Regions from separate parts of the Actinoplanes sp. GCM10030250 genome, predicted to be linked through region 3. Evidence: riboswitches for the same ligand, from Rfam matches in the RefSeq annotation. Region 3 holds a riboswitch; each other region holds the start of a gene.
The links. A riboswitch is a leader RNA that binds a small molecule or an ion and turns the genes downstream of it on or off. The one in region 3 is predicted to bind cyclic di-AMP.
Positions count from the first base shown of each region.

Region 1: it holds a riboswitch for cyclic di-AMP, as region 3 does, so the genes downstream of both, ACFQV6_RS43260 (transglycosylase family protein) here and ACFQV6_RS29775 (NlpC/P60 family protein) in region 3, are expected to answer to the same signal.
Region 2: it holds a riboswitch for cyclic di-AMP, as region 3 does, so the genes downstream of both, ACFQV6_RS28940 (C40 family peptidase) here and ACFQV6_RS29775 (NlpC/P60 family protein) in region 3, are expected to answer to the same signal.

Region 1 covers NZ_JBHTDO010000066.1:12,118-21,876, forward strand. The annotation lists gene ACFQV6_RS43225 (Gfo/Idh/MocA family protein) at 107-1,213, shown strand; gene ACFQV6_RS43230 (SPASM domain-containing protein) at 1,221-2,210, opposite strand; gene ACFQV6_RS43235 (hypothetical protein) at 2,489-3,268, opposite strand; gene ACFQV6_RS43240 (DNA glycosylase AlkZ-like family protein) at 3,283-4,377, opposite strand; gene ACFQV6_RS43245 (GNAT family N-acetyltransferase) at 4,397-5,005, opposite strand; gene ACFQV6_RS43250 (class I SAM-dependent methyltransferase) at 5,185-5,784, shown strand; gene ACFQV6_RS43255 (saccharopine dehydrogenase family protein) at 5,765-6,994, opposite strand; cyclic di-AMP (ydaO/yuaA leader) riboswitch at 7,201-7,373, shown strand; gene ACFQV6_RS43260 (transglycosylase family protein) at 7,372-7,938, shown strand; gene ACFQV6_RS43265 (MerR family transcriptional regulator) at 8,724-9,593, opposite strand; gene ACFQV6_RS43270 (YybH family protein) at 9,644-9,759, opposite strand, start outside.
Region 2 covers NZ_JBHTDO010000026.1:51,472-61,230, forward strand. The annotation lists gene leuS (leucine--tRNA ligase) at 1-2,236, shown strand, start outside; gene ACFQV6_RS28920 (nucleotidyltransferase domain-containing protein) at 2,353-3,111, shown strand; gene ACFQV6_RS28925 (TVP38/TMEM64 family protein) at 3,496-4,200, opposite strand; gene ACFQV6_RS28930 (type 1 glutamine amidotransferase) at 4,343-5,056, opposite strand; gene ACFQV6_RS28935 (MurT ligase domain-containing protein) at 5,046-6,266, opposite strand; cyclic di-AMP (ydaO/yuaA leader) riboswitch at 6,655-6,830, shown strand; gene ACFQV6_RS28940 (C40 family peptidase) at 6,870-7,649, shown strand; gene mraZ (division/cell wall cluster transcriptional repressor MraZ) at 8,277-8,708, shown strand; gene rsmH (16S rRNA (cytosine(1402)-N(4))-methyltransferase RsmH) at 8,948-9,759, shown strand, end outside.
Region 3 covers NZ_JBHTDO010000027.1:89,388-99,146, forward strand. The annotation lists gene ACFQV6_RS29755 (phosphatase PAP2 family protein) at 1-618, opposite strand, end outside; gene ACFQV6_RS29760 (tetratricopeptide repeat protein) at 665-1,555, opposite strand; gene ACFQV6_RS29765 (hypothetical protein) at 1,633-1,806, shown strand; gene ACFQV6_RS29770 (AAA family ATPase) at 1,779-3,113, opposite strand; gene ACFQV6_RS29775 (NlpC/P60 family protein) at 3,309-4,298, opposite strand; cyclic di-AMP (ydaO/yuaA leader) riboswitch at 4,313-4,450, opposite strand; gene ACFQV6_RS29780 (M56 family metallopeptidase) at 4,559-5,470, opposite strand; gene ACFQV6_RS29785 (BlaI/MecI/CopY family transcriptional regulator) at 5,467-5,820, opposite strand; gene ACFQV6_RS29790 (cytochrome ubiquinol oxidase subunit I) at 5,894-7,300, shown strand; gene cydB (cytochrome d ubiquinol oxidase subunit II) at 7,309-8,289, shown strand; gene cydC (thiol reductant ABC exporter subunit CydC) at 8,373-9,759, shown strand, end outside.

The DNA.
Region 1 (9,759 bases), on a different contig from region 3:
GGCGATCCGAGGCTCTGTGCCATGGACGCACCTCCATCTAAGTGATGTTGCTCACGCAATACCCAGCAAATTCACAGCTACCCATACGTTTTCCGCAGGAGGCCAGGTGCGAACGGTCAACGTGGCAGTTGTCGGATTCGGCTGGATGGGCCGGGTCCACACGCGGGCCTACTCCCGGGTCCGGCAGCACTTCCCGGACCTGCCTGCACCGATCCTGCTCGCGGTGGCCGACGACGTGCCCGGCCGCGCCGCCGAAGCCGCGTCGCAGTACGGCTTCGCCTCCGCCGTCACCGACTGGCGATCGCTGGTCCACGACCCGCGTATCCAGGCGGTCAGCATCACCGCGCCGAACTTCCTGCACCGGGAGATCGGCAGCGCCTTCGCCGCGGCCGGCAAGCACATCTGGATCGAGAAACCGGTCGGCCTGAACGCCGGCGACGCCCGCGCCATCGCCGGTGACGGCCAGGTCAGCGTGGGCTTCAACTACCGGCACGCCCCCGCGGTGGCGAAGGCCCGCACGCTGCTGCGCGAGGGCGCGATCGGCCGGGTCACGCACGCCCGGTTCCGCTGGTTCAGCGACTACGCCGCATCCCCCGACGCCGCGCTCAGCTGGCGGTTCGAGCGGGCGCGCGGCGGCAACGGTGTGCTCGGGGACCTCGGCGCGCACGCCGTGGACCTGGTGCGGCTCCTGCTGGGCGAGATCGGCGCGGTGGTCGCCGAGACCGCGACCTTCATCGCGGAACGGCCGCGCCCGGTGGGTGCCACATCAGGACACCAGAGGGGTACGGGCGAACCCGGCACCGTGGAGAACGAGGACTGGTTCGCCGCCCTGCTGCGGATGGACTCCGGTGCCCGCGTCGCCGTGGAGGCGAGCCGGGTGGCCGTCGGCTCGCAGAACCAGTACGGCTTCACCATCCACGGTTCGTCGGGTGTGCTGTCCTGGGACTTCCGCCGAATGGGGGAGCTGCGGATCGGGGACGCCACCGTGTTCGCCGGCCCGGGCGACGGCGAGTTCGCGGCGTTCCAGCCGGGCGCGGGAAACGCGATGAGCTACGACGACCTGAAGGTGATCGAGGCGGCGCTGTTCCTACGGTCCGTTGTGGAGGGTGTGCCGCACGGGGCGACGCTCGACGACGCGATCCGGGCCGCCGAGGTGCTGGACGCGATCCAGGCGTCGGCGGAGTCCGGAACCTGGGTGAAACCGCGCCGCTGAAACCGGCTCAGAACGTGTGGTGGTAGAGGGAGCAGCCCTTGCAGACGTCCGGTGGCTCGGCGCTCGCCAGCCGCCTGCGGAAATCGCGGTACGCCGTGCCGTGCCAGATCTCCGGGAAACTCGCCTCGTTCAGGTCGCCCAGGGAGATGCGGTCGTCGCCCATCACCATGCAGCACGGCTGGACCCGCCCCGAGCTGGTGATGTAGGCCGCGTCCCAGGGCCAGGTGCAGCCACCGCCGCCCTCGTCCTGGAAGCGGGGCAGTCTTACCCGTACCCCCAGATCTTTGGCGATTCTGGCGGCCTCGCCGAAGGCGGCCGTGGCCCGCTCCACGTCGGCGCCGGTCCACAAAGCCTGGTCCGCGGTGAAGGCCCGGATCTCGTCGTAGCGCCCGGCCGGGTCGGTGTCGTCGAAGCTGTGCGAAAGGTTCTGCACCCGCAGCTCGTCGACACCGATGTCACCCAGCAGCCGGACCAGGCCGGGAAGTTCCGCGACGTTGTCGCGCATCGCCACGAAGACCACACGGACCCACGGTGTGCTGCTGTTCGCCGCACGTTTGGCCGCCACCAGCCCGGCCAGATTCGCGATCACGGTGTCGAAGTGGGCACCCTCGCGGATCGCCTCGTAGGCGCCGGCCGTCGCACCGTCCAGGGAGACGTGCAGCCAGTCGACACGGCTCGTGACCATCTCCTCGGCCCGGCGGCGGGTGAGCAGCGTCGCGTTGGTGTTGAAACCGACCCGGATACGCCGGCCCACCGCGGCGGCGATCATCTCCGGCAGGTAGGGCGACAGCAGCGGCTCACCCAGGCCCTGAAGGGTGACCTGCCGCAGCGGCACGTCGTCGACCAAGCGGTGGAACAGCTCCGGGCGCATGGCCCCGGCCAGCTTGTTGACCGGTGGCCGGTAGCGCACCAGGCACATGGTGCAGCGCAGGTTGCAGGCGGAGGTGACCTCGACCTGGAGGTGGGCGGGCAGCGGTGGGCTCAGCTCGACCGGCATGGCGGCCGCATGCCCAACCTGAGACGCCGGAAACAGGTGGCGAAGGGGTCCGGCTGCCGCCCCTCGATGGCAGCCGGACCCCTCCGGTCTGTGGCGGCGCCTTTTTGCTGTGGCGCCTTTTTGCTGTGGCGACGCTTGCTGTGGCGACGCTTTGCTGTGGCGACGCCCGCGCTGTGGCGCGCGCGGTCGGCGATTGCCGGGTGGGGGTGACACGTGAAGGTGGCGGTTCGGGGCGCAAAGGTTGCCCGGAATCTCGAACTTTCTTTGGTGCGCCGCTCTTACGGGTGCCGGGACGGCAGCTGGGCCACTGCTGCGGCGACGGCGGATCGTGGGCTGGTGAGCACCGGAGGGCCGTCGATCAGCTCCGCGGCCGGGGTCATGCTCGCCTGTGCCAGCACGATCACATCCACCTCCGGCGCGATGCCGCGAGCCTGCGCGGCGATCTCCTCGTAGTAACGCCGCAGGTCACCGGACTTGAAATGCCGCCACGCGGAGGCGGCGACCACAGGCACCAGCGTCACACCGGCGTCGGCGTCGGCGTCGACCCCGGCACCCGCCCCGACCTTGGCGCTCGCTCCGACCCCGGCGCTCGCTCCGACCCCGGGGCTCGCCCCGACCCCGGCACCCGCCCCGACCCCGGCGCTCGCCTCGGCACCGGATCGGGCGGCACTCTCCCGGAGCAGGTCCAGAGTCGGCTCCAGTGTGGATTCCGTCGTGACGATCACGCCGATTCGTTTGCCCGCGGCGACCGCGGCTTCTGCCATTGGCCGGTCCGCTCGCAGCACCGGCACGCCCAGCGCCGCGGCGGACTCCTCCGCCACCGCACCGATGGTGGAACAGGTGCACACGATCAATCCGGCGCCGCCGGCGACCAGTTCGTTCAAGCGGTCGCGCACCCGATCCGCGAGTTCCGGGGTGAGGCCACCGGCCCGTGCGTCGGCCAGCAGTCGTTCATCCACCAGATCCAGGGCCGGCTGCCCGGGCGCCAGCTCTGCCAGGAGCCGGCCGAATGTCGCAACGTGCACTTCCGCTGTGTGCAGGAACCCGATCGTGGTCACCCCGCGATTGTCCGTCACTCGAAGGTCACGGTGGCCTCCGGCACTCCCCGGGCACGGGCCACCTCGGCGGCCTCGGCCTCGACACGCCGCCTGTCCCCGGCGATGAACGGCGCGAACGGCGTCACGGACAGGTCCACCCGCTTGCGGCCGGCCATCTTGGCCCGCCACACGGCGGCGAACTCACCGTCGACCAGCAGGACACCCGGGTTACCGAGGGAACGCCACACCTCTTTCTGCCGGGCCCGGTCGGGCAGCAGCAGGTCGCGGTCACGGGCCTGCAGAAGCGGGTCCATCGCGGGAATCCAGCGGACGCCCTCCGGGGTCGTCGCCGCGGTCAGCTCGGCGACCCGCGCCTCCGGAAGCCACGCCTTCCGCCCGTCGACCCGCACCTCGGTCAGGGTGGAAGGCCACACCTTGCGGATCTCCGTGGTGGAGCTGCCGAGATATTTCGCCACCTCGGCCGGGGAGGCCGGCCCGAGAAACCGCAGGTAGGTCTCGATCAACCGGTCGATGCCGGCATTCGTCTCGGGAATCGCCGGGGTGGCGGCGAGCGGGCCGAGCAGGGCGTCGCGACCGCGCGAGAGAACCTCGATGCCGCCTGCCAGGCCGGCGTGCTGCCAGACGTTGCCGGCGATGTGCCGGGCGCCGCAGCCGCGGCAGTCATACGTCAGCTCGGGCGGCACCCGCCTGCTCACCTCGGTGCTCGCCTCGCCGCGGGGCATCGGGGCGGTCACCACCTGACGGAACGCCTCCGCCGTCACGGTGAACGCGCGGATCCCGAGCGGCACCCCGTCGGGAATCTGCGCGCTGTTGATCCGCGAGCTCGCGTCGGCGTCGGTGAGCGGCCAGAGCTGCCGGACGAGGTCGGGCAGGTCGGTGCGGCGATGCAGGTGTGGGGCACCCCGGGCGGCCCAGACGGTGGTCAGGCGGTCGTCGTCGGGGGTGGCGCTGGTGCGGGCGGCCAGGGCGACCATGGTGGACCCGGGTGTGTACTCCTGGAGGCCGAGGTCGAGCACCGGCAGGCCGGCGGGGCGCTCATCGGTGCGGACGGCGAGCCCGAGGGCGGCGAGGCGGTAGGCCATGACCTGCTTCCGGTCCACGGTGATCATTGGCGCCCCCCCCGGCTTTCTAGGTGCGACGACCGTACCGCCGGGATGCGACATTTTTCTGCCGTTCCGGCCGGGTGCCGGACCTGCCGTCGACGTATTCCCAGGTCTCCAGGCGGGTCGGCCCGTACGGGCCCTCCTGGTGGATCGGCGGCTCACCGGTGAGCCAGTACCCGCAGCGGCGGGCGACCAGGGTGCTGGCGATGTTCGCCGGGTCGATCCTCAGGAGCAGCCGGCGGAAACGGAGGGTGCCGCAGGCGTACCCCGAAAGGGCTGACAGGGCCGCCGACGCGAGGCCGCGCCGCCGATGAGGGTGACCCACCAGATAGCCGATCTCCGCCTCGCGGAGATCCGCGTTGACGCCGAAGAGCAGCACCTCGCCCAGAGGGCGATGACCGTCAGCGGTGATCGCGAGCTGGATCCGGCTGCCGGTGGTGCGGCCCTGATGGGCACGCTTGAGATAGGCCAGGCCGGCTTCGGTGTCGAACGGTGACGGCATCGGCGTCCAGCGCGCGATCTCCGGCTCGTCGAGCAGCGTCACCAGGTCGGTCAGATCCTCAGGTCGCCATTCACGCAGGACGATGCCGATTCCCGTCAACCTCAGCGGATAGGGCAGAGGGTCGGCGGTCACCACCGAATCCTGCCCATAAGGACCCGGTTGCTGCTAGTAGGGATCGATATGAATGCGCTGAGGGATTTCCAACACCGCCGTCGCCGGATCCGCGATACCGCTCTTGAGCACCGTGGTCTTCGAACCCGCAGGGCTGCTTTGCCACCTTTGCCAGATCTTCGTACTGAGATGATCCAGCTATGTCGAATCGTCATGCGCCCGGGCACTGGGCCGAGTACAACGCCGGCCAGACCCGCCGCGACATCCGGGAACAGTGTCACCGCGTCATGGAGTTGGCGGGTCCGGGCAATGGGCGCACCGCGATCGACCTCGGCTGCGGTGGAGGGCGCGAGACCCGGGCGTTGCTCGAGGAGGGCTGGCGGGTCACGGCCGTGGACAGCGAGCCGGGCACGGAGGCGCGTCTGTTGCGCACTATCGGGGGCCGGCATGCGGGGTTGACCGTACGCGTGAGTGGCTTTGAGAATGTGACTGATCTGCCCGCGGCCGATCTCGTTTATGCGGGGTACTCGCTGCCCTTTCAACGACGTGAATCGTTCGACCGCCTGTGGACGGAGATTCGGTCGGCGCTGCGGCCGGGCGGGCGACTGGCGGTGGACATCTTCGGTGTGAACGACACGTGGGCGGGTGATCCGGCCATGACGTTTCTCAGCGCGCCCGAGGTGCGGGCGCTGCTGGACGGTTTGGAGATCGAGCACTGGTACGAGGAGGACGCGCCGGGAATGGCCTACACCGGGCCGAAACATTGGCACGTCTTCCACGTCATAGCTTTCGTGCCGTGATCTCCAGACCGGCGGTGCGGAGGCGGTCGACGAGTGCACTGCCGATCGCCGTGGCGGGTGTGAGCACGCCACCCTCGGACTGCTTGGTGTCAAGAGCCAGAGCAAGCGCGGACTCGCCGAGCATGATGGCCGTCGCCGCATAACCGGGATCGCCCTTGGCGCGGACCCGGGCCGTGTAGCGCGAGCCGTCCGTGGTGGTGGTGAAGATGTCCATCGTGAAGTGGCCGTTGCGCTGGGTCTGCTCGCTCGGGCCGGAGCCCGGCTTCGGCAGGATGCGGTCCAGGACGAACCTCGTCGGCGGCAGCGCCAGGCCCAGGACCAGGCCGCCCAGCGCGAACTTGGTGCCGTGGGCGATCACGGGGGAGAGCGCGGAGGTGCCGGCGCTCATCACCTCGCGATAGCGGAAACGGCGACCGTACGCCCAGCCGAGCAGCGCGTTGCTGCGCCGGACGACCCGCGTGTTGTAGGACGCCATGACGAACGGCGCGAGGTGCCCGCGCAGGCTCGGATCCACTTCGGAAGCGGGCAGGGTGAGCATGTCCGGCTGCCGGCCGAGGTCCGGCTCCGCCGCGCGGTCCGGGCTCAGCGAGTACGGGCTGGCCCCGATTTTGCGCAGCTGCCGGTCCTTCTTCATCAGGTCGAGCTGGTGGCGCATCGAATCGATGGTGCCGCCGCTGACACCGCCCTTCATGCTGGTCACCACCAGCGTGGTGTCGGTGAGCTCACCGGCGCCGTCCGCCCGTACCTGCTCATGCAGGACATAAACCCCGATGTCGGACGGGATCGAGTCGAAGCCGCAAGAGTGGACGATCCTCGCCCCGGTGCGTTTCGCGACCTCATGGTTCTCGTCGATGCTGTCCCGTGCGAAAAGGACCTCACCGGTCAGGTCCACGTAGTCGGTACCCGCTTCGGCGCAAACGCGCGCCAGAATGCGGCCGTACTTCGCATAAGGCCCCGCGGTGGTGATGACCACCTTCGTGCGGGCAACCATCGCGGCCAGCGCCTCGGCGTCTGTGGCGTCCGCCACAACGATTGGCCACTGAACACCCAGACGTGAGCGAACCGCCTCCAGTTTCTCCGGCGAGCGCCCGGCCAATGCGATTCGGGTACCCGCCGGGGCGTGCGCGGCGAGGTGCCGTGCTGTCAGGACACCCACGAAACCCGTGGCACCGTAGACGATCACTTCGAACTCGCGGGCTCCATCGCTCATGGCTGCCGATTGTGCACCCTCGGTGGAGTGTCCGCAGCGTCGTGGTTACCAGCTGGTAGGCCAGGCACGAAATTCTGGTGAGTTAGTCACACAAAATAAGATCAAAGCGGCTAATTTGTTGAGAACAAGGTCACCGGTCCCGCGTAGAGGCATGGCCAGCCTCGTCGGGTGGTGGCTACCGTCGGCAGTCCGCAGTGGCGGACACCGTGGCCGGAACGCCGAGTCCTGCCGCCGACCACGGTCTAAGAAACAAAGGCATGGAGCGGGGGACCCAAAAGTTCCTCGGCGCTGATGCGCCTCGGGGTGAAGCCGCAGCACGCGGCCGGGCACCTCTGCCCGAACCCGACAGCTGACCTCGCAGGCGTGGAGGACAACTCATGGTTCAGATCAACAAGCGGGTTCATCGTGCCTTCGGCATGGTTGCTGTGGGGCTTGCCGGGGCTGGGGCTTTCGTGCTGCTCGGGCCCCCCTCCCCCACCTCCGCCGCACCTTCCCGAGCGTCCAGCGTGAACTGGGACGCGATTGCCCATTGCGAGTCCGGTGGCAACTGGCGCATCAACACCGGCAACGGTTACTACGGCGGCCTTCAGTTCAGCCGCGGCACGTGGCGTGCCTACGGCGGCACGAAGTACGCAACCACCGCCAACCAGGCCACCAAGTCCGAACAGATCCTCGTCGCCGAGCGTGTACTGCGCGGCCAGGGCATCGGTGCGTGGCCGCACTGCGGCAGGCGTCACGCCTACACGCCTCAGCCCGTGTCAGCGACGATGCGGAGGGCTTCGGGCGGCGCCACCCGCACTCACGTCGTCCGTCGTGGCGACACCCTCGCCGCTATCGCCCATCGGTACAACGTTCGTGGGGGCTGGCGTGCCCTCTACCGGGCTAATGACGACGTGTTGAAGAGTCCACACCTCCTGTATGCCGGGCAGCGCCTCACGGTGTGAGGGCTGGGTTTTCCTGCCGTCTTGGTTCGCGGTCTCAGTCGGCGGTTGTCGCTGAGGCCGCGACCGTGGCGGTGCTTGGGTCGCGAGGCGCAGGCGCAGGCGTTGGTCGGGCTGGTCGGCTACCGGCGCGCCCTCTGTCGCGTCCCAGATTTTGGGATGAGGGTCGACCTTCCCTGCCCAGCGCCAGATTTTCACGCGCGGCACGGGCGTTCTGGTGAACATGGATGGCTGTCTCGCGGCGCCGGATACAGCACTCACGTTCAGCTGGACCTGGGCCGGCCGGCATGCGAACCGCCGCGGGCCTCCACCCTGACGGGTGCCTGGACCAGTGGGCGCGCACGGTGAGGTTGTGTGAGAGCTGGTTGTTGCTCTGGCGTGGGTAGAAGCGCACGGTCGGGTTGTGTACGAGCCGGCTGTCGCTAGGAGCGGGTGCTCCGGCGTGTGTAGAAGCGCACGGTCGCGTTGCGTGCGCCCCTACCGTCGCTTGCGCCGTCCCTGCCGCCCGCCACCCGCTCCGAAGCGCTGGCATCCCGAAGCGCTGGCATGGCGTTGCAGCGGCGCCGCAAAGCGTGCGCATCGTGATACGCACGCGCGGTGAAGCAACCGCGCGGTGAAGCAACCGCGCGGTGACGCGCGCCGTGAAGCGTTGGCGTGGTGATGCGCTCGCGTCGTGACGCGCGCCATTCCGGGTGGCGAGGCTGCTGTGGCGGCCTCGGTGACCGCTAAGACCTGGCGTGCTCGCATCCAACTGAGCAGGCGTTGCCGAGTGCTGTTGATGGCGTCGATCAGCTGGTCGTTTCCGGTCGGCTTTCAACGCTTTCAACGTTTTCGACGCTCTGGAGGGGTGCGCTGCTCAGGACACCGTCCGCTTGAACCTCTTGGCGTAGGCGTGCGATGTTCACGAACCTCTCGCCGTCGGGCGGGCAGGCGTTGAGCAGGCGCAGGATCATCGTGCAGTACTTGGCCATCGTGTTGCGGCCCGGCATGAAGATCGAAAGCTCGTCGCGCGCCTCCTCCACCCGAACCTGCAGATCCTCCGGCAGGGCCGCCAGCACCTCCGCCGGCGCGTCCACCGGCACCTTGGCCATCCAGAACGGGCCCTCGCCGTCAAGGACACGCCTGTCCTGCTTAGGGCCATCGAGCGCCAGCGTCCGCCATGGCGCACCCCGCACTGTGACGCCGGCGCCCTCCACCGTCTTGACCAGCTCGGCCGCCGCCGACTCGATCATCGTCTCGGCCTCCTCCCACTCCTGCGCGTTACGCCCGATCGGCGTGCCGTGCACCAGCGTGGCCACCACGGTCATCGCCGGCACGTGCCGCATTTGAGCTTCCGGCTGCGTGCCGAAAACCGCACGAGCGGCCTGAATCGCCTCGTCCTGAGCCTGCCGCTGCCGGTGAACTTCGTCGCTGTGCAGGTCAACCAGTGCAGCAGCCCGGTCTGGCTCGTCGAGAGCCTGACGGACGAGCTTGACGCTCATACCGGTGTCCCGCAGAAGAGTGATCAGCATGGCCTGTTCCACCTGCTCGAACGCATAAGACCGATAGCCGGTCCGCTCGTCCACCTCGGCCGGAACGAGCAAACCCTCGGCGTGGTAGAAGCGCAGAGCCTGCGGCGACAGGTGGCACATCTCGCTGAACTCGCTGATCGACAACATGTGAACAGGTTGACCCTTGCAGTAACAGGAAGGGCAAGCCGCCGGACCACTCAGCCTCGCGGGTTGACGAACTCCGGCTGGTCGAGCACCCGCAGCCAGCTGCCGTCCGGCTGCCGCCGCACGACTTGCGCGCGTGCCCCTGACCCGTCCTTGGGCGGTGTGGAAG
Region 2 (9,759 bases), on a different contig from region 3:
GGCCGACCCCGAGTGGGCCGGCCTGAGCGCCGTGGAGAAGCGGAAGCGGATCGACGACCACCGCCTGGCGTACGTCTCCGAGGCACCGGTCAACTGGTGCCCCGGCCTGGGCACCGTGCTGGCCAACGAGGAGGTCACGCCGGACGGTCGCAGTGAGCGCGGCAACTTCCCGGTCTTCCAGCGCAGCCTGAAGCAGTGGATGATGCGGATCACCGCCTACGGCGACCGCCTGGTCGACGACCTGGACGCGCTGGACTGGCCCGAGCCGGTCAAGCTGATGCAGCGCAACTGGATCGGCCGGTCCCGCGGCGCCCACGTCGACTTCCCGGTGGCCGCGGGACAAGCGACAGAGAACATCCGGGTCTTCACCACCCGCCCGGACACGCTGTTCGGCGCCACCTACATGGTGCTGGCGCCGGAGCACGAGCTGGTCGAGCGCATCGTCCCCGCCGTCTGGCCGCGGGAGACGAAGGACGTATGGACCGGCGGGCACGCCACACCAGCCGAGGCGGTGGCCGCCTACCGCGCGACCTCGGCGGCCAAGACCGACGAGGAGCGGACCGCCGACGGCAAGGTGAAGACGGGCATCTTCACCGGCGCGTTCGCGGAGAACCCGGTCAACGGCGTACGCGTTCCGGTGTTCATCGCCGACTACGTGCTGGCCGGTTACGGCACCGGCGCGATCATGGCGGTGCCCGGGCAGGACGAGCGCGACTGGGCCTTTGCGGAGGTCTTTCAACTGCCGATCATCCGTACGGTCGAAGCGCCCGAGAATTTCGAGGGTGCCTTCACCGGTGAGGGCCCGGCGATCAACAGCGACTGGCTGGACGGCAAGGGTGTCGCCGAGGCCAAGGCCGCGATGATCACGTGGCTGGAGGAGAACGGCAAGGGCTCCGGCGCCACCACCTACCGCCTGCGGGACTGGCTGTTCAGCCGGCAGCGCTACTGGGGTGAGCCGTTCCCGATCGTCTACGACGAGACCGGCCTGCCGATCGCGCTGCCCGAGTCGATGCTGCCGGTCGAGCTGCCGGACGTGGACGACTTCTCACCGCGGACCTTCGACGCCGACGACGCGGACACCGAGCCGGAGACCCCGCTGTCCCGCAAGAAGGACTGGGTGCAGGTCGAGCTGGACCTGGGCGACGGCCCGAAGACCTACACCCGCGAGACCAACACGATGCCGCAGTGGGCCGGCTCCTGCTGGTACGAGCTGCGCTACCTGGACCCGCACAACGAGAAGGTGCTGGTCGACCCGGAGAACGAGGCCTACTGGATGGGCCCGCAGCGACCCGGCGACCCGGGTGGCGTCGACCTGTACGTCGGCGGTGTCGAGCATGCCGTTCTACACCTGCTGTACGCGCGGTTCTGGCACAAGGTGCTGTTCGACCTGGGGCACGTCTCGTCCTTCGAGCCGTTCCGCAAGCTGTTCAACCAGGGCTACATTCAGGCGTACGCGTTCCGCGACGCCCGGGGCGTCATCGTGCCCGCCGAGGAGGTCGTCGAGCGCGACGGCACGTACTTCCACGGCGACGTCGCGGTCACCCGGGAGTACGGCAAGATGGGCAAGTCGCTGAAGAACGTCGTCACCCCCGACGAGATGTGCGACCAGTACGGCGCCGACACGTTCCGGGTGTACGAGATGGCGATGGGCCCGCTGGACGTGTCCCGCCCGTGGGAGACCCGCGCGGTCGTCGGCTCGCAGCGCTTCCTGCAGCGTGCCTGGCGCCTGGTGGTCGACGAGGACTCCGGCTCGGTCCGGGTCACCGACGAGCCGCTGGACCCGAAGACCCGCAAGGTGCTGCACCGGATCATCGCGGGTGTCCGTGAGGACCTGAACGAGCTGCGGTTCAACACCGCGATCGCCAAGCTGATCGAACTGACGAACACGCTGACCCCGCTGCCGTCGGTGTCCCGCGAGGCGGTCGAGCCGCTGGTGCTGATGCTGTCGCCGTTCGCCCCGCACCTGGCCGAGGAGCTGTGGGGCAAGCTGGGGCACTCCGGGTCGCTGGCTTACGCGGGCTTCCCCGAGGCCGACCCGGCGCAGCTGGTCGCCGATTCGATCACCTATCCGGTCCAGGTCAACGGCAAGGTCCGAGGCCGGGTCGAGGTGGCGCCGGAGACCGGCGAGGCAGATGTACGGGCAGCCGCGCTGGCCGCCGTCGCCGACGTCCTGGCAGGCCGTGACCCGAAGAAGGTCATCGTGGTTCCCGGCCGCCTGGTCAGCGTCGTCATCTGAGCCGTCCGGCCTGCGGCCGCTGTCGTGCTCGGGGTGGCCCGGCTGTCGTCTTTGCGCCGGTTTGCGCCGGCGGTGAGGTCGCGGGAATGGCCCGTCATGTGGAAACGTGGCGGGCCATGTCCTACGACCTGATCGCGACCGAGTTCCTGGTCCGCGCGGACATCCTCGCCCCGGGCCTGGTGGAGGGCCTCTACCTGCAGGGTTCGGTGGCGCTCGGCGACTACCACCCCGGCGTCAGCGACATCGACTTCGTCGCGGTCACCCAGGACCCCGCCGATCCGGCACTGGTGCGGGAGATCCACCACGGGATGCCCCGCCGTCCCCACTTCGACGGCCTCTACGTCACCTGGGAAGACCTGCGGGCCGACCCCTCCACGGTGCCGCCCGGTCCTGCCGTCCACGAGAACCGGATACTGCCCTCCTCCCGGTTCGAACGCCACCTGGTGACCTGGCACGTGCTGGCCCAGGCCGGTGTTGCGCTGCGTGGCCCCGCCAAGCCGGAGATCTTCACCGACTGGCCCGCGCTGGCCGCCTCGACCCGGGAGAACCTGGAGTCCTACTGGCGGCCGTGGTCCCAGAGCATCCGCCGCCACCCCGGCAGCCTCACGTCGTGGGCCGTCTCCTGGGGTGTCCTGGGCGTCACCCGGCTGCGGCACTCCCTGGTCCTGGGCCGGGTCACCTCCAAGACGGAAGCGGGCCGTTACGCCCTCCGCAGCTATCCCGGCTGGGACCGCATCCTCGAAGAGGCTCTCCGGCTTCGTTGCGGCGGCGCTCCCCAGTACCGCAATCCGTTCCACCGCCGCACCGATTTTCTCGGGTACCTCGACTACGCCCTCCACCCCACCGCCCCACCAGACACCCCATTACTCCACTGACCCACCGCTCCCGCCCCGCCCGCCATCCGCGCTGCTCGCGCCATCCGCGCTGCTCGCGCCATCCGCGCTGCTCGCGCCATCCGCGCTGCTCGCGCCGCGCCATCCGCGCTGCTCGCGCCGCGCCGCGTCGCCCTTCCGCGATCTTGTGGACTTGCGGAGCAACGGTTGGCGCGATCTTCACAAGATCGCGGTGGAGGAGCGAAAGGAGGGGCCGGTGGCGAGTGGTCGGACTGTAGAACGGTGGGAACGACGAAGCCGGCGGCCCTCAGGGCTGCCGGCTTCGTGCGGGTTTGTGGGGTTCGGGCTGGGTCAGCAGGGGACTGCGGACGCGGCGGCTCCGGGCTGGGCGGCTGCGGAGGCGGGCTGCGGACGCGGCGGCTGCGATCAGGCGGCGGCTGCGACGGCGGCTGCAGAGGCGCGGCGGGAGGTGTAGCGCCAGCGGAGGACGATGGCGGTGGAGAGGGCGAAGCCGATGGCCGCGGGGGCGAGGGTGGCGGCGTTCATGTCGCCGGGGGCGGCCACGGCGGCGCCGATCACGGCGTAGGTGACCGTGGAGGGGATGGCGGCGATCGTGGTGCCGAGCAGGTAGCGCTTGCGGCAGACGCTCGTGGTGCCGTAGGCGTAGCCGACGAGGCCGAACGGGGCCAGCGGGAGGAAGCGCACCAGCAGGACGGCGGCCAGTCCCCGGCGGTTGAGCCAGCCGTCGAGGCGGTCGAGGCGGCTGCCGGCGCGGGCCTTCAGGGCGCCGCGGCCTGCCCAGCGGCCGGCGTAGTAGGTGGCGGTGGCCGCGATGATGGCGGCCGCGAGGGCTGCGATCGCACCGGTGGCGGCGCCCAGCAGGAGGCCGCACAGGAGGGTGATCGCGGTACGGGGTACCAGCACCGAGAGCAGCAGCCCGCCCACCACTGCCACGGCGGCGGGTGCGCCGGGGCCGAGGTTGTCGACGCTGGTGCCGATGTCGCGCAGAGGGAGCGTGGCGGCGGCTACCGCGAGGGCACCCACCACGACGCCGAGCATGCCGAACCGGGCGAGGCGGCGCTTCCAGCTGATCGGAGCGCCCTCCGCCCCAGCCGCAGCCTCGGGGGCCACAGCCTGGGGAGCTGTGGCGGATGGCGCAGCGTGAGCAACTGCCTGAGGGTCCGCGGAGTCAACGCCCCGCGGGGCGATCAGGATGTCGGTCATGCAGGCATACCGCCCCAACTGTCGTCGGTTCAGGTCAAGGTCTAGCGGGTCAGGCCGGGGTCGCGGCGGCGAGCCGTTCGCCCCTCAGCCGGTCGGGCCAGGTGTCGTCCAGGGGCGCAAGCCTATCCGCGCCGGTGGACCAGTTCAGTAGCAGATCGGCTATCGCTGGGTTGCGGGCGAGCGCCGGGCCGTGCGAGTAGGTGCCGAGGATCTTGCCTGCCCAGGCGCCTTCGGTCTGGCCGTCGTTGCCGACGCCGGCGGTGACCCGGGCCAGTGGTGCGGCGTGCTGGCCGAGATGCGTACGACCGCCGTGGTTCTCGAAGCCGGTGAGCGGCGGCAGCCCGAGCCGGGGGTCGATGTCGCCGCGCAACTCTCCGACGGCCCGGGTCTCGCCCCGGTCCGAGGAGATGTCGAGCAGGCCGAGCCCGGCGACTTTGGCCCCCTTGGCGAAGAACGAGTGACCGAAGAGTTGGTAACCGGCGCAGATCGCCAGCACGGCGGCACCCTGGTTGACCGCCCGGTGCACGCCGCCGTCGGCGATCAGGCGCTGCGCGGCGAGGGACTGGGGGCCGTCCTCGCCGCCGCCGATCAGATAGATGTCGGCGGTGGTGGGCATCTGCTGGTCGGAGCGGACCTCGTAGGTCTCGACCGGGATGCCGCGGGCCGCCGCCCGGTGCGCCAGGATCAGCAGGTTGCCCCGGTCACCGTAGGTGGACAGCAGGTCGGGGTAGATCCACACGATCCGCAGGGCCTCAGTTGACACGGTCCAACTCCGCTCGGATGTCCTGGAACGCCGTGTAGTTGGCGATCACTTCGAGGCGGCCGGGGGGTACGGCCCGCAACGCCTCGTCGAAACTGAGTACGTGCCGGAACGGCACCTGGTTCACCTCGAGCCGGACGGCGAGGTCATACGCACGGTCACCGGTGATCAGCACGGGGCGGGTGCGCAGCGGTGCGAAATCGACGTCCCACAGCCATGAGGTGTCCAGGCCGTCGGGGTCGCGTGCGTTGATGGAGAGCAGCGTAGGGGCATGATCAGCCATGTCGAACGCCTCCAGCCAGCTGGCCGGGTTCTTCGCGAGCAGCAGCCGGATGTTGCGCCCGTCCCGATCCACCTGTGCGTAACGGCCGGCGATCGACGTCACCCGGGAGAGGCGGGGGAGTGCCTCTATCGGGCGCACCCCGAACTCGGCCGCGACGGCGAGAGCGGTGGCCGCGTTGCCGACGTTGACGCGGCCCGGCAGCTGGAGTTTCACCATGTGCCAGTCGCCGCGCGGGTCGATCACGCCCTCCTCCTCGACCGTCCAGTTCGGCCGGGGGCGGCGCAGCGGGCAGCCGGCGCACCACCAGTCGCCGTTGGCCCGCTCGATCGGGTGGCCGCTCTCCGGGCAGACGAACGAGTCGTCGTGCCAGCGCTGGCCGGCGCTGAACCAGGTGACCTGCGGGCTGGTGCTCGCCGCCCAGACCACCATCGGGTCATCGGCGTTGGCGACCACCCGGATGTCGGGGTGGCCGGCGAGTGCCGCTTTCCACAGCTGCGCCATCATCGCCACCTCCTTCGCCCGGTCCAGCTGGTCGCGGGAGAGGTTGAGCAGCGCCACCACCCGGGGGTTCGTGGCGTCGATGACCTGAGCCAGGTAGTGCTCGTCGACCTCCAGCACGGCGAACGGGGTGTGCCCCTCCTTCGCCAGCGCCGAGGTGTGGCCGGTCGGCATGTTGGCGCCGAACGAGTTGGTGGCGACCCGGCCGAGATAACCGACAGCGGCCGCGGTGAGCCGCGTCGTGGTGGTCTTGCCGTTGGTGCCCGAGACGAGCGCCACGGCCCGGCCCGACGCGAGATGCTTGAGCAGGTCGGGGTCGATCTTGAGGCCGATCCAGCCACCGATCACCGAGCCGTCGCCGCGTCCCGCGGCCCTGGAGAGCGCCGCAGCGGTCTTCGACACGGAGGTCGCGACCTTGGCGATGAGAGGCAATTTCCCGTCCGTCACGCCAGCGAGGGTACCGGACGCGAAGGTTACGACCAGTTGCCAGACCATCAAGATCATCGCACGGTCGGTGTTTTGGCCGGTCCGGGCGTTTCGGTCATGTTGCGAGACGGGGCGAGACTATTTGTGTGTTCTGTTTCACCCGTAACCTTCTACCTTCTGTGCCCGAGTGACCGCATTGAGTAATGGCATTTGTCTCGCGGAGGTAACAAACTGGACATGACCGTTTATGCCAATTACTCAGGGTGACGATGCGCACGGTGACGATCACGCCCGGATTCAGGTAGCAAGGTTGGGCCGGGAGCAACCGCTCACCGGTCGCGCCGGACTGGTTCACGCCGAGCCCTGCCCCGTTCCGGACGGCGCGATCACCCCAAGCACGAAAGCATCAGGCATCAGGGGGCAGGGACGGGGAACCCAATATCGGTCCTCCCGCACCGCGGCATTCCGCGTGGTGCATTGGGGGACCTCGGGGTGAAGCCGCTTCGGCGGCCGGGCAACCTTCCCGCCCGAACCCGACAGCTAACCTCGCAGGCGTGCCGGAGGGAATTCTCTACCGTGCACGAACACAGTTCGCGCCGGGGCCGTCGCATGTCCGTCGGTACCGGCACTGTCGCACTGTCTCTGGGTCTCTGCCTCTGCGCCGGTCAGTTGGTGGCCACTTCGGCCGCTTCTGCCGCCGCTCCCACCCCGGTGGCCGCGGCCGCCGCGGTGAAGGTCACGCCCAAGCTGGCCGCTACCAAGGTCAGCACCCGGAGCCTGAAGTGGGGCTCCACCCTCAAGGTCACCGCCAAGGTGATCGACCCGCGTACCGGCAAGATCGCCAAGGGCACGGTCCGGCTCCAGGGCTACAGCAAGGGCGCCTGGCGGACGTGGGACACCGAGACCGTTCGCAACCAGAACGGGACGGTCACGCTCAGCGCGAAGCCCCAGGCGACCGCGTGGACCCGGACGATCTTCACCGGGAACGGCTTCAACCAGGTGACCACCAATAAGATCAAGGTCTCCGTGAAGGCCAGCGGCGCCAAGGTTCTCGCCGAGGCCAAGAAGCACAAGGGCGCGCTGTACAAGTTCGGCGCGTCCGGGCCGAAGCGTTTCGACTGCTCCGGCTTCACCAAGTACGTCTACAAGAAGGCAGCGGGCAAGAAGCTGCCGCACAAGGCGAACTCGCAGCAGCGGTACGGCAAGTCGGTCGCCAAGAGCAACAAGAGGGTCGGCGACCTGATCGTCTTCCGCAACGGGTCCTACGGCTACCACGCCGGGATCTACGCCGGAAACGGCTACGTGTACGACTCGCCGCACACCGGTGCCCGGGTCGGCAAGCACAAGATCTGGAACAAGAACTATGTGGTACGCCGCCTCGTCGCCTGATTCGGCGCGCGTGGCAAGCACGTAGTAAGCAAGCACGTAGTAAGCAAGCACGTAGTAAGCAAGCACGTAGTAAGCAAGCACGTAGTAAGCAAGCACGTAGTAAGTAGGACAGCGCACGTAGTAGGACATGAGCACAGCGCACCTAAGTAAGTAAGGTGTAGCGCGACGGTGTGGTGGCATCGTCCGCTGAGCAAGAATCGACGCCTGTGGGGCGTGACCCGAGTCCGGGTCACGCCCCACAGGCGTTCCTGCGTTCGGCGGTCCGCCGGCCCCACTTTCCTCCCCGCGACCCTCCCCGAGGCCCCCACTTTCCTCCCCGGCGGGCGAAAAACGGTCCGCGAAGCCCGGAATCGGCGGACTTTTCGGCCCTCGTGCGCCCGATGTCGGAAACCGGACCTCGTTGATCATGCTCTGACCCTCCACTGCGCCCCACCGCCCTTGAACTGGGCTTTCGTCCGCGAAAACGGCTCGCGAGCGTTCGCTTTCGGGTTGCAGGTGGAGGGAAGTGGAGTAGAGTGGAGCGCAGTGGCAGGGCAAGGAAGTTCACCGAGGCCTGCCGGCCCGAGTTGACAGGCGGACCGTCTCCACCGCGAAGGAGCGGGCGCCACGGCAAGGGGGGAAGGGCCGATGTTCCTCGGCACGCACACCCCGCGCCTCGACGAGAAGGGCCGGCTGATCCTTCCGGCGAAATTCCGTGATGAGCTGGCGGGAGGTGTCGTGATCACCAAGGGGCAGGAGCGCTGTCTTTATGTGTTCCCGATGCCGGAATTCCAGCGCATCGCCGGTCAGCTGCGTGAGGCGCCGGTGACGAACAAGGCCGCCCGGGCTTACAGCCGGGTGTTCTTCGCCAGCGCGCACGACGAGGTTCCCGACAAGCAGGGCCGGGTCACCATCCCGGCGCACTTGCGGGATTACGCGAGCCTCGGGCGCGACCTCGTGGTGATCGGAGCCAGCACCCGGGTCGAGATCTGGGACAAGCAGTCCTGGGACGACTACCTCTCGGCCAGCGAGGAAGACTTCGCTGACATCGAGGAGGGGGTGCTGCCCGGCGGACTGTAGGGCGTGGCACCTCGGTGGGCCGCCGGCGCGGCCCGGACGCCACTGCCGCCGTACTGCGAGATCTCCAGCCGCTCCCGCTCCTGGCGCCTCTTCCCCGGCGCCAGGCGCGTGTCCGGGGCCGGGCAAGTCCGGGCCGGGACATGAGCGGATGGGGATCTGGCGGTACGGATGGGCGGCCGGGCCGGTACGGCAGGGAAACAACCGGGTGAGACGCATCAAGTGGGGCAGTGGGGGTCGTCATGGGGGAGCCGCGGGGCATACACGTTCCGGTGCTGCTCGAGCGTTGCCTCGAGCTGCTCGGTCCCGCCCTCGCCCTGCCGGGTTGCGTCCACGTCGACTTCACGCTCGGGCTGGGCGGGCACGCCGAGGCGGTGCTGGAGCGGTTCCCTGACGTGGTCCTGATCGGACTCGACCGGGACACCGAGGCACTCGCGCACTCACGGCACCGGCTGGCCCGCTTCGAGGACCGCGTCCACCTGGTGCACGCGGTCTACCACGAGTTGCCGCGGGTGCTCGGCGAGCTCGGCATCCCGGCGATCCACAGCGGACTGTTCGACCTCGGGGTCTCCTCGTTGCAGCTGGACGAGGCGGATCGCGGCTTCGCGTACTCGCAGGACGCGCCGCTGGACATGCGGATGGACCAGTCCCGCGGCGCGACGGCCGAGGAGGTCGTCAACTCGTACGAGCCGGGTGAGCTGGTTCGGATCCTCCGGCAGTACGGCGAGGAGAAGTTCGCGCCGCGGGTCGTCTCGGCGATCGTGCGGGAGCGGGCGAAGGGCCGGATCACCTCGACGGCGCGGCTCGCCGAGCTGGTGAAGGACGCTATACCAGCCGCCGCGCGCCGAACGGGTGGAAATCCCGCAAAAAGGACGTTTCAGGCACTACGCATTGAGGTGAACGGCGAGCTCGAGGTCCTCGAGTCAGCGGTTCCGCATGCTTTGGACGCTCTGGCGCCCAAGGGGCGACTTGTGGTGATGAGTTATCAATCACTGGAGGACCGGATCGTCAAGCGCGCGCTCACCGCGAGGTCGCGCAGCACCGGGCCGATCGA
Region 3 (9,759 bases):
TCGGGGGGAGGTGGCGGTGATCAGGGCGATCGCCACCACCAGGGCCCAGCCGACGTGCAGGGAGGGCATGGCGGCGTACTGGTTGGAGAGCTGGTCGGTCTCGGGGGCGCCGTAGACGGCCGGGCCGTAGAGGCGGCCGAGGTCGAGCATGCCGGTTTCGGGGAGCATGCGGGGCGGGGCGAGCGGGTAGAGGAAGTGGACCACCAGGGCGCCGGAAGTGAGCAGGACCAGAACGTTGCGGGTGCGGCGGTAGTGGCTGGGCCTGCGGAGGTAGAGCCAGATGAGGCAGGCGGCGGTGGCCGGGAAGTGGACGTACGCGTAATAGCTGTTCGCGGCCGTCACCAGCGCGGGCCAGTCCAGCAGGGTGTGCTGCACGGAGAGTTCGCTGGGCAGGTGGAGCCGGCGCTCGAGGTCCCCGATGGTGGACGCGTTGCGGAACGCCTCGGTGACGTGCCCGTCGGCTGCGAGGCGCGCCAGTTTGTAGGCCAGGAACAGTCCGGCCACGAGGGCGAGCTCCCGCAGTGCGGAGAGACCCGGCGCCCTAGCCGGGTTGCGGGGGCTCAAACGACGCTCGAATTCGGCATGACGCTCCCCCGTCCACTGATGTTCGGACAGCATCCGGCGATCTTGCCGATTGGGCAAGATTCTTTCGGACGAAAGTGATCTAACGCGCAGCCGGAACGCGGTCGGCCCGGCCGGCGGCGAGGAGGGCGAGCAATGCCGCGGCCGCCAGGGGGAGGGATTGCCAGCGGGGGCTCAGCGCGTACGTGAGAAGGAGCGTGACCGTCGCGGCTGCCGCGACCAGGCCGGTGAGCACCGCGCGGCGCATGCGCGGCGGCAGGAGGGTGAGGCAGCGCCAGGGCAGGCGGCCGGCCGGGATGAGTACCAGGGCCGATAAGAGGATCATCACGGCGGCTACGGTCAGGGACGCGGCGCGGGCGAGGATCAGGGTGGACGGCCAGGGCAGGGCGGTGGCCGCCAGGATCGCGGTGAGCAGTACGCCGGCGGTGAGGCCGCGGCGCAGGCCGCCGAGCAGGCCGCGGATCGGCCAGGTCATCGCGGCGCCGGCCAGCTGGGCCGGGTGTTCGGCGGCCAGGCGGCGCAGGCCGCGCATGGCCGGGCCGACGCGGAGCCGTTCGGCGTCCAGGAGGGCGATCAGCCAGCGGCCGTCGGGGTTGTCGGGATCGCGGGCAAGGGCTGCCCGGACCGCTTCGCGCGCTGCGGACCGATGGCCGGCCTGACGTTCGATCTCGGCGAGGTTGAGCAGGTCGGGTATCGATGCGGGGTCCAGGGAGAGGGCGCGGCGGGCCGCTTCCCGGGCACTGTCGAAGTCGCGGCGGGCGGCGAGCGCCCTGGCGAGAACACGGTGAGCCGGCTGGTGAGCGGGCTCCAGGCGGACCGCCTCCCGGGCTTCGGCGAGAGCCTCGTTGAGCGGCTCGGCGGTAGGCCCGGCGGGAGGCCCGGCGGGAGGCCCGGCGGTAGGCCCGGCGGTAGGCCCGGTGAGGGGCCCGGTGAGGGGCTCGGCGGGACGGCCGGAGAGGGTGTGAGGAGGCACTCGGCTCGTTCGATGTGGGTGCCGGCCAGGTGGGGGGCGGCGGCCACCGCGGCGCCGGCGGCGGTCAGGGCGTCCGCGTGGCGGCCCTGGAGGCGGAGGAGGCCGGCCAGCAGGGCGAGCAGTTCCGGGTCGGCGGGTGTGTCGGTCAGGCCGGTCCGGACGGCGTCCTCGGCGTCGCGGAGGCGGCCGACGCCGGCGAGCAGGCGCGCCCGGGACGCGGGGGTCACCGCACCTTGCGCTTCTTGAGGTAGGCGGCCAGGTCGTCGTACTCGCCGCTCTCGTTGGCGAACATGGCGACGTTGCGGGCGGTGGAGAACCAGGCGTCGGTGGAGGGGCGGATCTCGCGGGCGGCGGCGAGCATGTCCGACTGGTTGATCATGCGGATGTCGCCGGTGGCGATCGAGTCGCGCATCGCGTACTCGGCGGCGGTCTCGCACAGGTGCGCGAGGTCGGCGCCGGAGTAGTGCTCGGTGGCGGCGGCGACCTGGGCCAGGTCGATGCCCGCCACCGGGCGATCACGCAGGTGCAACTCCAGGATGGCGGCACGCGCGGGGCCGTCCGGAGGCAACACCAGGAGGGTACGGTCCAAGCGCCCCGGCCGCCGCAGGGCCGCGTCGACGTCCCAGGGTGCGTTGGTGGCCGCCAGCACGAACACGCCGTCGTTGCCGCCGTCCACGCCGTCCAGTTCGGTGAGCAGCTGGTTGACCACGGTACGCATGGACGACTGCAACTGGCTCCGCTTGTGCCCGAGCGCGTCGATCTCGTCGAGGAAGAGGACGCACGGCGCGTGGCCGCGTGCCGACTCGAACAGGTCGTGGAGGTTGCGCTCGGAGCTGCCGATCCACATGTTCAGCACGTCGGTGATGCTCAGCGAGATGAACGAGGCGCCCATCTCCCCCGCGACGGCCCGCGCCAGGAACGTCTTGCCGCAGCCGGGCGGGCCGTAGAGCAGAAGGCCACCGCGCAGGCTCTTGCCGAACAGGCTGCGCAGTTTCGGATTGCGCAGCGGGCCCAGGAACGACACCTCGAGACGCTTCTTGACCTCGGCCATCCCGCCGACGTCGGCGAGGGTGATGGTGGAGTGCTCGATGTCGAAGGCGCGGTCGGCGTGGCCCTGGATCGGGTCGGGGTTGCCGTCGGCGCGGGCGAACCGTGGTGGGACGACGTCGCCGAACTGCTGCTCGAGGGCGGCCCAGTCGACGTTTCCGGGGGCGGCGGGAGCGGGCTGAGCGGGGGGTGCGGCATCAGCGGGGGGTTGAGCGGGGGGTTGAGCGGGCGTTTGAGCGGGCTGAGTGGGTGAGGCGGCGGGCTGCGTGACGGGTGGGGCGGCGGGGGGTTGAGTGGGCTGGGCGGGCGCCGACGGGCCCAGAGCACGGGACATCAGCTGCTGGGCGGTGGTGTTGCCCGGCTCGCGGGCGAGGACCTGCGCGGCGTGCCCGATCGCTTCGGCGCCCCGGCCGGCGGACACCAGCAGCTCGGCGAGGTGCAGCCGCAACGGCAGGTCGTCGGGACGTGCCTGCACCGCGGCGGTGAGGCTGTCGATCAAGGCGTCGCTCATGAGAGGCGATTATGCCCCGGCCCGCTGAGGCCATGCCGGGGAGCGGCGTCATGGCAGCCGGGAGCGCGGACCGGGAGAGCTGCTCGGGAGCCTGGAGGGTCCCGCAGGAACCGCCGCGGTGGGACGGGCCGACCGTACGATGAAAAACGAAACGGCCGCTGCCAGAAACTGACAGCGACCGTTTTCGCACAGGCCTTACGCCGGTCTGCGGTAGCCGGCGATCGGGCCTCGATCGATCGTCGCCATCCGCACGTGGTCTCCCGTGTGCGGTGCGTGCACCACCTTGCCGCCGCCGATGTAGAGCGCGACATGGTGCACGTCGGAGTAGTAGAAGACCAGGTCACCTGGCTGCAACTCACTCCGGCTCACCGATCTCGTGGAACCGTACTGGTCCTTCGTGTAGTGCTCGAGGTGCACGCCGACCGCACCCCACGCCTCCTGCGTCAGACCCGAGCAGTCGTAGCTGTTCGGGCCGTTGGAACCGAAGACATAGGGCTTGCCGATCAGATCGCACGCCTTCTGGGCCGCGCGACCACCCTTGTCGTTGGTGTACGTGACCGGGCAGGGTCCGGTCCGCAAGGCGCCGTCGTCGACGTTCGCGGTGCCGTACGCCTGAATCCGCAGTTTCTGGAGGTCCTTGATCTCCCCCTCGATCGCCTTCTTCTTCGACGCCAGGTCGGTGTCGCGTGCGGCGATCTCGGTTTCGAGCTGGTCCACCTTCGCCTTGTCGGCGGCGTACTTGTCACGCAGCTTCGCCACGTCGGCGATCGACTGCCTCTGGTTGAACGCCAGCTGGTCGAGGAGGGTGAGCTTCTCGGCCAGGCCCGTCGCGTTGCCACTCATCAGCATGGCGTTGAGAGTGCTCGGCGGGCCCTGCATGTAGGCGTCGACCGCGAGGCCGCGAACCTCGACCATCGCGGCGTCCACCTGAGCCTGCAGCGGCGCCAGGGTCTTCGCCAGATCCTTCTGCTGCTTGCGCAGTTTGGTCAGCTTGCCGTGCACGTCGTTGTACTGCTCGATGACAGGCTCGAGCTTGTTCCACTCCGTGTCGATCTGCTTCTCGACGCTGGAGGGCGTGGGCTCGGCATGGGCAGCGGCCGGTCCGGTCAGAACGAGTCCGGCGGATGCCACGACGAGTGCCAGCCCGCGCAGGAGACCAGCGCGCCGCGCGCCAATCCGTTTCACGTAGGTGCTTCGTCCTTTCTTCCTGTCAGCCGCCGACCGGGTTAGCTGACGGGTTCGGGCGGGAAGCACACCCGGCCGCGGAACTCCGCGGCTTCACCCCACAAACCTGGGTCCCCGGTTCACCCCGGAGGGCGATTGGGCGGTGGTCCGTCAGATCGGCCGGGGGGACGATTGGGGGCTGCCGGACCGGGGACCACCGTACTCGGATCATGGAGGCAAATGAAGCTCGGGACTTTACGCACCAGCCTGGTCACGGTGAGCTACCGGAAAGGCCAGGTGTCGAGCGCTTTTCCCAGCCAGGGTACGACCAGGATCACGGTGGGTAGCACCAGGAGACCGGCCGCGGCGGTGGTAGCGGACACCGCCAGGATGGCCGAGTTGCGGCCCGGACCGTCCAGCCGGGACAGTCGGCGGCGCCGGGATTCACCCTCCGGGTCGCCGGTCACCTCCTCCGACAGGGGGACGGCGTCGGTGAGGCGAGCGAGCGCGGCCCGCAGCGGCGCGGGCCCGGTGCGGCGGCGCGCGGCATCGTCGGCCACCATCTCCAGAAGCAGGTGTACGGCGTCCAGCGGCGCCCTGCTGCGCAGCGGACGGGGCACGGCTCGATGGAACGCGGTGAACGACTCCATCACCAGCTCGTGCTTGTGCCGCAGGTGGGCCCGCTCGTGGGCGAGGACCGCGCCGACCTGCTCCCGGTCGAGGACCCGCAGCACACCGTCGCTGAGGACGACCCGGGGCGACCGGCCGGGCACGCAGTAGGCCAGCGGGAGGGGGCCGTCGAGGACGCGCACCTCCTCCCCGCCCAGGTCCTCGTGCCGTTCCACCCGGTCGAGCAGGTCGACGAGCATCCGGTGCCGGGCGCGGCGGGCCCGGGCCCGGTAGCTCACCCGGCCGAGCGAGATCAGCAGCCGGACCACGATGGTGGCGGCGACCGCGAGCGAGAACACGAGCGCCGCGACAGTCTCGGGGTGGCGGGCACCGGCCGCCCGGGTCAGTTCCTCGGGTGCGGCGAGCACGACGCCGAGCGCGCAGAGCACCGCGGTGAGGGTGACGGCCTGCCAGAGCAGCACGGCGGCCACCGGGGCGCGGTCCGGCCAGCGGGCGTTCGCGAGGATGCCGGGCACCACCAGCGAGAGGGTGAGCCCGAGCGCGCCGAGCAGGAGGGCTGTCACTTCTTCGGCGAGCGCACCGCTTCGATCGCCGCGGCGAGTGCCTCCGGCGGCAGTTGCCCGACGAAGTACGCCAGGGCGGCGTCGCGGTCGGGGGTGGCGCTCAGCGCGTCGAGCATCAGGCCCGCTGTCATCTCCTCGCGGGTCTGCGACGGCGCGTACCGGTAGGCACGGTCGGCTTTCTGCTGGGTGACCAGGCCCTTCTTGGCGAGCCGGTCGAGGACGGTCATCACTGTCGTGTAGGCCAGGTCGCGGTCACGGCTGAGCAGGTCGTGCACCTGCCGCACGGTGAGCGGCTCCGGCGCGTCCCACAGCTTCGTCATGACCTCGCGCTCGAGATCGCCCATCGCCATGCCGCCATCCTACTGCACACTGTCGTACTACACGGCGTAGTATCTACTACGAGTCGTCGTAGAGGGGGCCTTCGTGGACGTGCTCGACCTGACCCGGCTGCAGTTCGCGGTCGTGACGATCTACCACTACCTGTTCGTGCCGGTGTCGATCTCGCTGGCGTGTGCCGCCGCCGGGCTCCAGCTGGCCTGGATGCGCACCGGGCAGGACCGTTTCCTGCACCTGACGAAGTTCGTCGGCAAGCTGCTGATCGTCACGTTCGCGGTCGGCGTGGTGACCGGGCTCGTGCAGGAGTTCCAGTTCGGGCTCGGGTGGAGCGCGTTCGCCCGGTTCTACGGTGACGTGTTCGGGCCGACGCTGGCGATCGAGGGGATGCTGGCGTTCTTCCTCGAGGCGACGTTCCTCGCGCTCTGGTACTTCGGGTGGGACCGCCTGCCCCGCCGGCTGCACGCCGCGACGATCGTGGTGGTCGCCGTGGGGACACTGCTCTCGGCGTACATCATCCTGGCGGCCAACTCGTTCATGCAGAACCCGGTGGCGTACGCCCTCGACCCGGACACCGGGCGGGCGCACCTCACCAGCTTCACGCAGCTGCTGACCAACGAGGTGGTGCTCGCGGCGTTCCCGCACACCATGGGCGGTGCGGCGATGGCCGGCGGCGGGCTGCTGATGGCGATCGGGATCTGGCGGGTGGCGGCGGACGCGACCTTCCGTACGCTCTCCCGGCTCGGCGCCTGGATCATGCTGGCCGGCGGCGCGGTCACGGCGATCAGCGGCGACCACCTCGGCAAGGTGATGACCGCCGTGCAGCCGATGAAGATGGCCGCGGCCGAAGCGCTGTACGAGACGACCACCGGCGCGCCGTTCTCGATCTTCGCGATCGGGGAACTGGGGCACGACCGGCCGTTCTTCAGCATCGAGATCCCGGGGCTGCTGTCGTTCCTGGGCACCGGGTCGTTCGGCGGGACCGTGCAGGGCATCGACGATCTGCAGGCGCAGTACGTGGCCGAGTACGGGCCGGGAAGCTACGTGCCGATGATCCCGGTGGCGTTCTGGACGTTCCGGCTGATGATCGGGGTCGGGGTGCTGGGGATGGCGCTGGCGGCCTATCACCTGTGGTCGAGCGGGCGCGCTTTCCGCGTACCGTTGCTCCCCCGATTCTTGCAGGCGGGCCGGGGAACGCCACGGTGGCTGCGCCGCTTCGCCCTGCTGGCACCCCTGCTGCCGGCGGCGGCGAACACGCTCGGCTGGATCTTCACGGAGACGGCGCGGCAGCCGTGGCTGGCGTTCGGGATCTCCAAGGTGGCCGACGGCATCTCACCCGGGCTGACCCGGACCGAAGTGATCGTGTCGCTGGCCGGCTTCACCCTGATCTACGGGCTGCTGGCGGTGGCCTGGTGCCGGCTCGTCGTCCACCTGTCGCGCCGGCCGCTCGTTCCCGCCGAGTCGCCCGTTTCCTCCGAACCCGTTCCGGCCTACTAGGAGCTGTTGTGATCACCTTCTGGTTCGCGGTGCTCGTCCTCGCGTGGGTGCTCTACTTCGTCCTCGAGGGATTCGACTTCGGTGTCGGGATCCTCGGGCCGGTGCTCGGCCGCGACGAGCACGAGCGTGGCGCGATCGTCCGCACGGTGGGGCCGTTCTGGGACGGCAACGAGGTGTGGCTGGTGGCGGCGATCGGCGTGACGTTCGCGGCGTTCCCGGACTGGTACGCGGCGATGCTGTCGGCCCTCTACCTGCCGATGGTTCTCATCCTGCTGCTGCTCGCGGTGCGCGGGGTGTCGCTGGAGTTCCGCGGGAAGCACTCGTCGCCGTCGTGGCGGTGGCGGTGCGACGTCCTGCTGTCGGTCAGCTCGGCCGGGATCGTGCTCCTGTGGGGTGCGGTGCTCGGGATCTTCGTGCACGGGCTGGCCCTGCGGGCGGACGGCGAGGTGGCCGGGACCGGGATGGGGCGCAGCCTCGGGCCGCTGGTGACGCCGGCGGCGGGGCTGGGTGCGCTGGCGGGACTGCTCGGGGCGGTGCTTCTCGGTGCGACGTTCCTGGCGCTGCGGACCACCGGGCCGGTGCGGAAGCGGGCGCGCGATCTGGCGCGGCATGTGAGCACGGTGGGGGCGGTTGCGCTTTTGATCCTGGGTGTGGGTACGGGGTCGCGGGTGGTGCTGGCGGCGGCGGCGCTGGTGTTCGTGGCGGGGTTGCAGGCTCGGCGGGGGCGGGAGGGTACGGCGTTCGGGGCTGTGGCGGCTGCTGTGGTGGGGAGTGTGGTGGCGGTGTTCACGGTGCACGGGGATGTGGTGCTGCTGAGCACCTTGGATCCGGGGTGGTCGTTGACGCGGGAGTCGGCGGCGGCTGGCGTCGAGGCGTTGAGGTTGCTGACGGTGGCGGGGGTTCTGGTGCTGCCGGGGGTTCTGGTTTATCAGGTGTGGTCGTACTGGGTGTTCCGGCGGCGGGTGGCGAGTGAGCGGGTGTCGTCGTGAGCGCGCCGGTGGTTTCGGCTTCCGCGTCAGAAGCGGCTCCTCGGGGCGATCTTGGACAACCAGACCGGCTATCGGCGGCTCAGATGTCCAAGATCGGGCGGCGGGGGCCTGTTGATCCGCGGTTGTTGCGGCATGCGCGGGCGAGCCGGGTGGGTATCGCTGTGCTGGCGGCCGTGGGGATCGGGCAGGCGGCGGCGACGCTGGTGATCGCGATGGCGCTGTGCGGGATCGTGACCGGGCGGGGTGCCGGGGCGATCGCGCTGCTCGGCGGGGCGTTCGCGGTGCGTGGCGGGCTGGCCTGGGCGGAACAGGTGGTGGCCCGGCGTACGGCGGCGCGGGTCACCGACGAACTCCGGCGCTCCCTGCTGCGGGAGGTGGTGCGGCGGGGGCCCGCTTGGGTGGCGTCCTACGGGGCGGGGCGGCTGACTGCCGTACTGGGTACGGGACTCGACTCGCTGCGGCCCTGGTTCTCGGGCTACCTTCCGGCGCTGGTCCTCGGCGTGATCCTGCCACCCGTGGTGGTCGTCGTGATGTTCGCCGTGGACCCGGCGTCCGCGGTGATCGCGCTGTGCACGCTGCCGCTGTTGCCGCTGCTGGGCGCGCTGATCGGCTGGGCCACGCAGGCACGTGCCGAGCAGCGCTGGGCGGCCGACGCACGCTTGGCGGGTCACTTCCTCGACGTTGTCCGCGGCCTCCCGACCCTCAAGGTGTACGGACGTGCCGCACGCCAGACCCGGGTGATCGCCCAGCTGACCGACCGGCACCGGAAGGCGACCCTGCGGGTGCTGCGAGTGGCTTTCCTGTCGTCGACCGCCCTGGACCTGGTCGGGACACTGTCGGTGGGACTGATCGCTGTGCAGGCGGGGCTCCGGGTGGCCGCGGGCACGATGGAGCTCGCTCCCGCGCTGCTGGTGATCCTGCTCGCGCCGGAGGCGTACCGGCCGCTGCGGGAGATGGCGGCGCGCTACCACGCCTCGGCCGATGCCGCAGCCGTCATCGCGGACGTGGACGAGATCCTCACCCCGGGCTCTGCCGCTCCGGGCTCCTTGGCTCCCGGCTCGCCCGCTCGCGGCCCTTTGACCCCGCCGCCTTCCGCCGTCGCCATCGACGGTACGACCACGGCGAGTTCTGTCCGGCTCGCGTTCAGTCCGGTCGCTGCCGGGCGGTGGGGTGTGCGGGTGACCGGGTTGCGGGCCCGTTACCCGGGTGGGCGTGGCTGTGCGGTCAGTTTGGACGAGCTGGGTGTGCGGGGCGGGGAGATGGTGGCGCTGCGGGGTCCGTCCGGTGCGGGGAAGACGACGGCGTTGCGTGTTCTGGCCGGACTCCACCCCGCGGAGGCTGGGGCCATCGCTGTTGGTAGAACGTTCTATCTTCCTCAGCGGCCGGCGCTGCCGCACGCCCGAACCGTCGCCGATGTCTTCCCGCCCTCCACGAGCGTTGGCGACATCCGGGCCGCTCTCCGGACCGTCG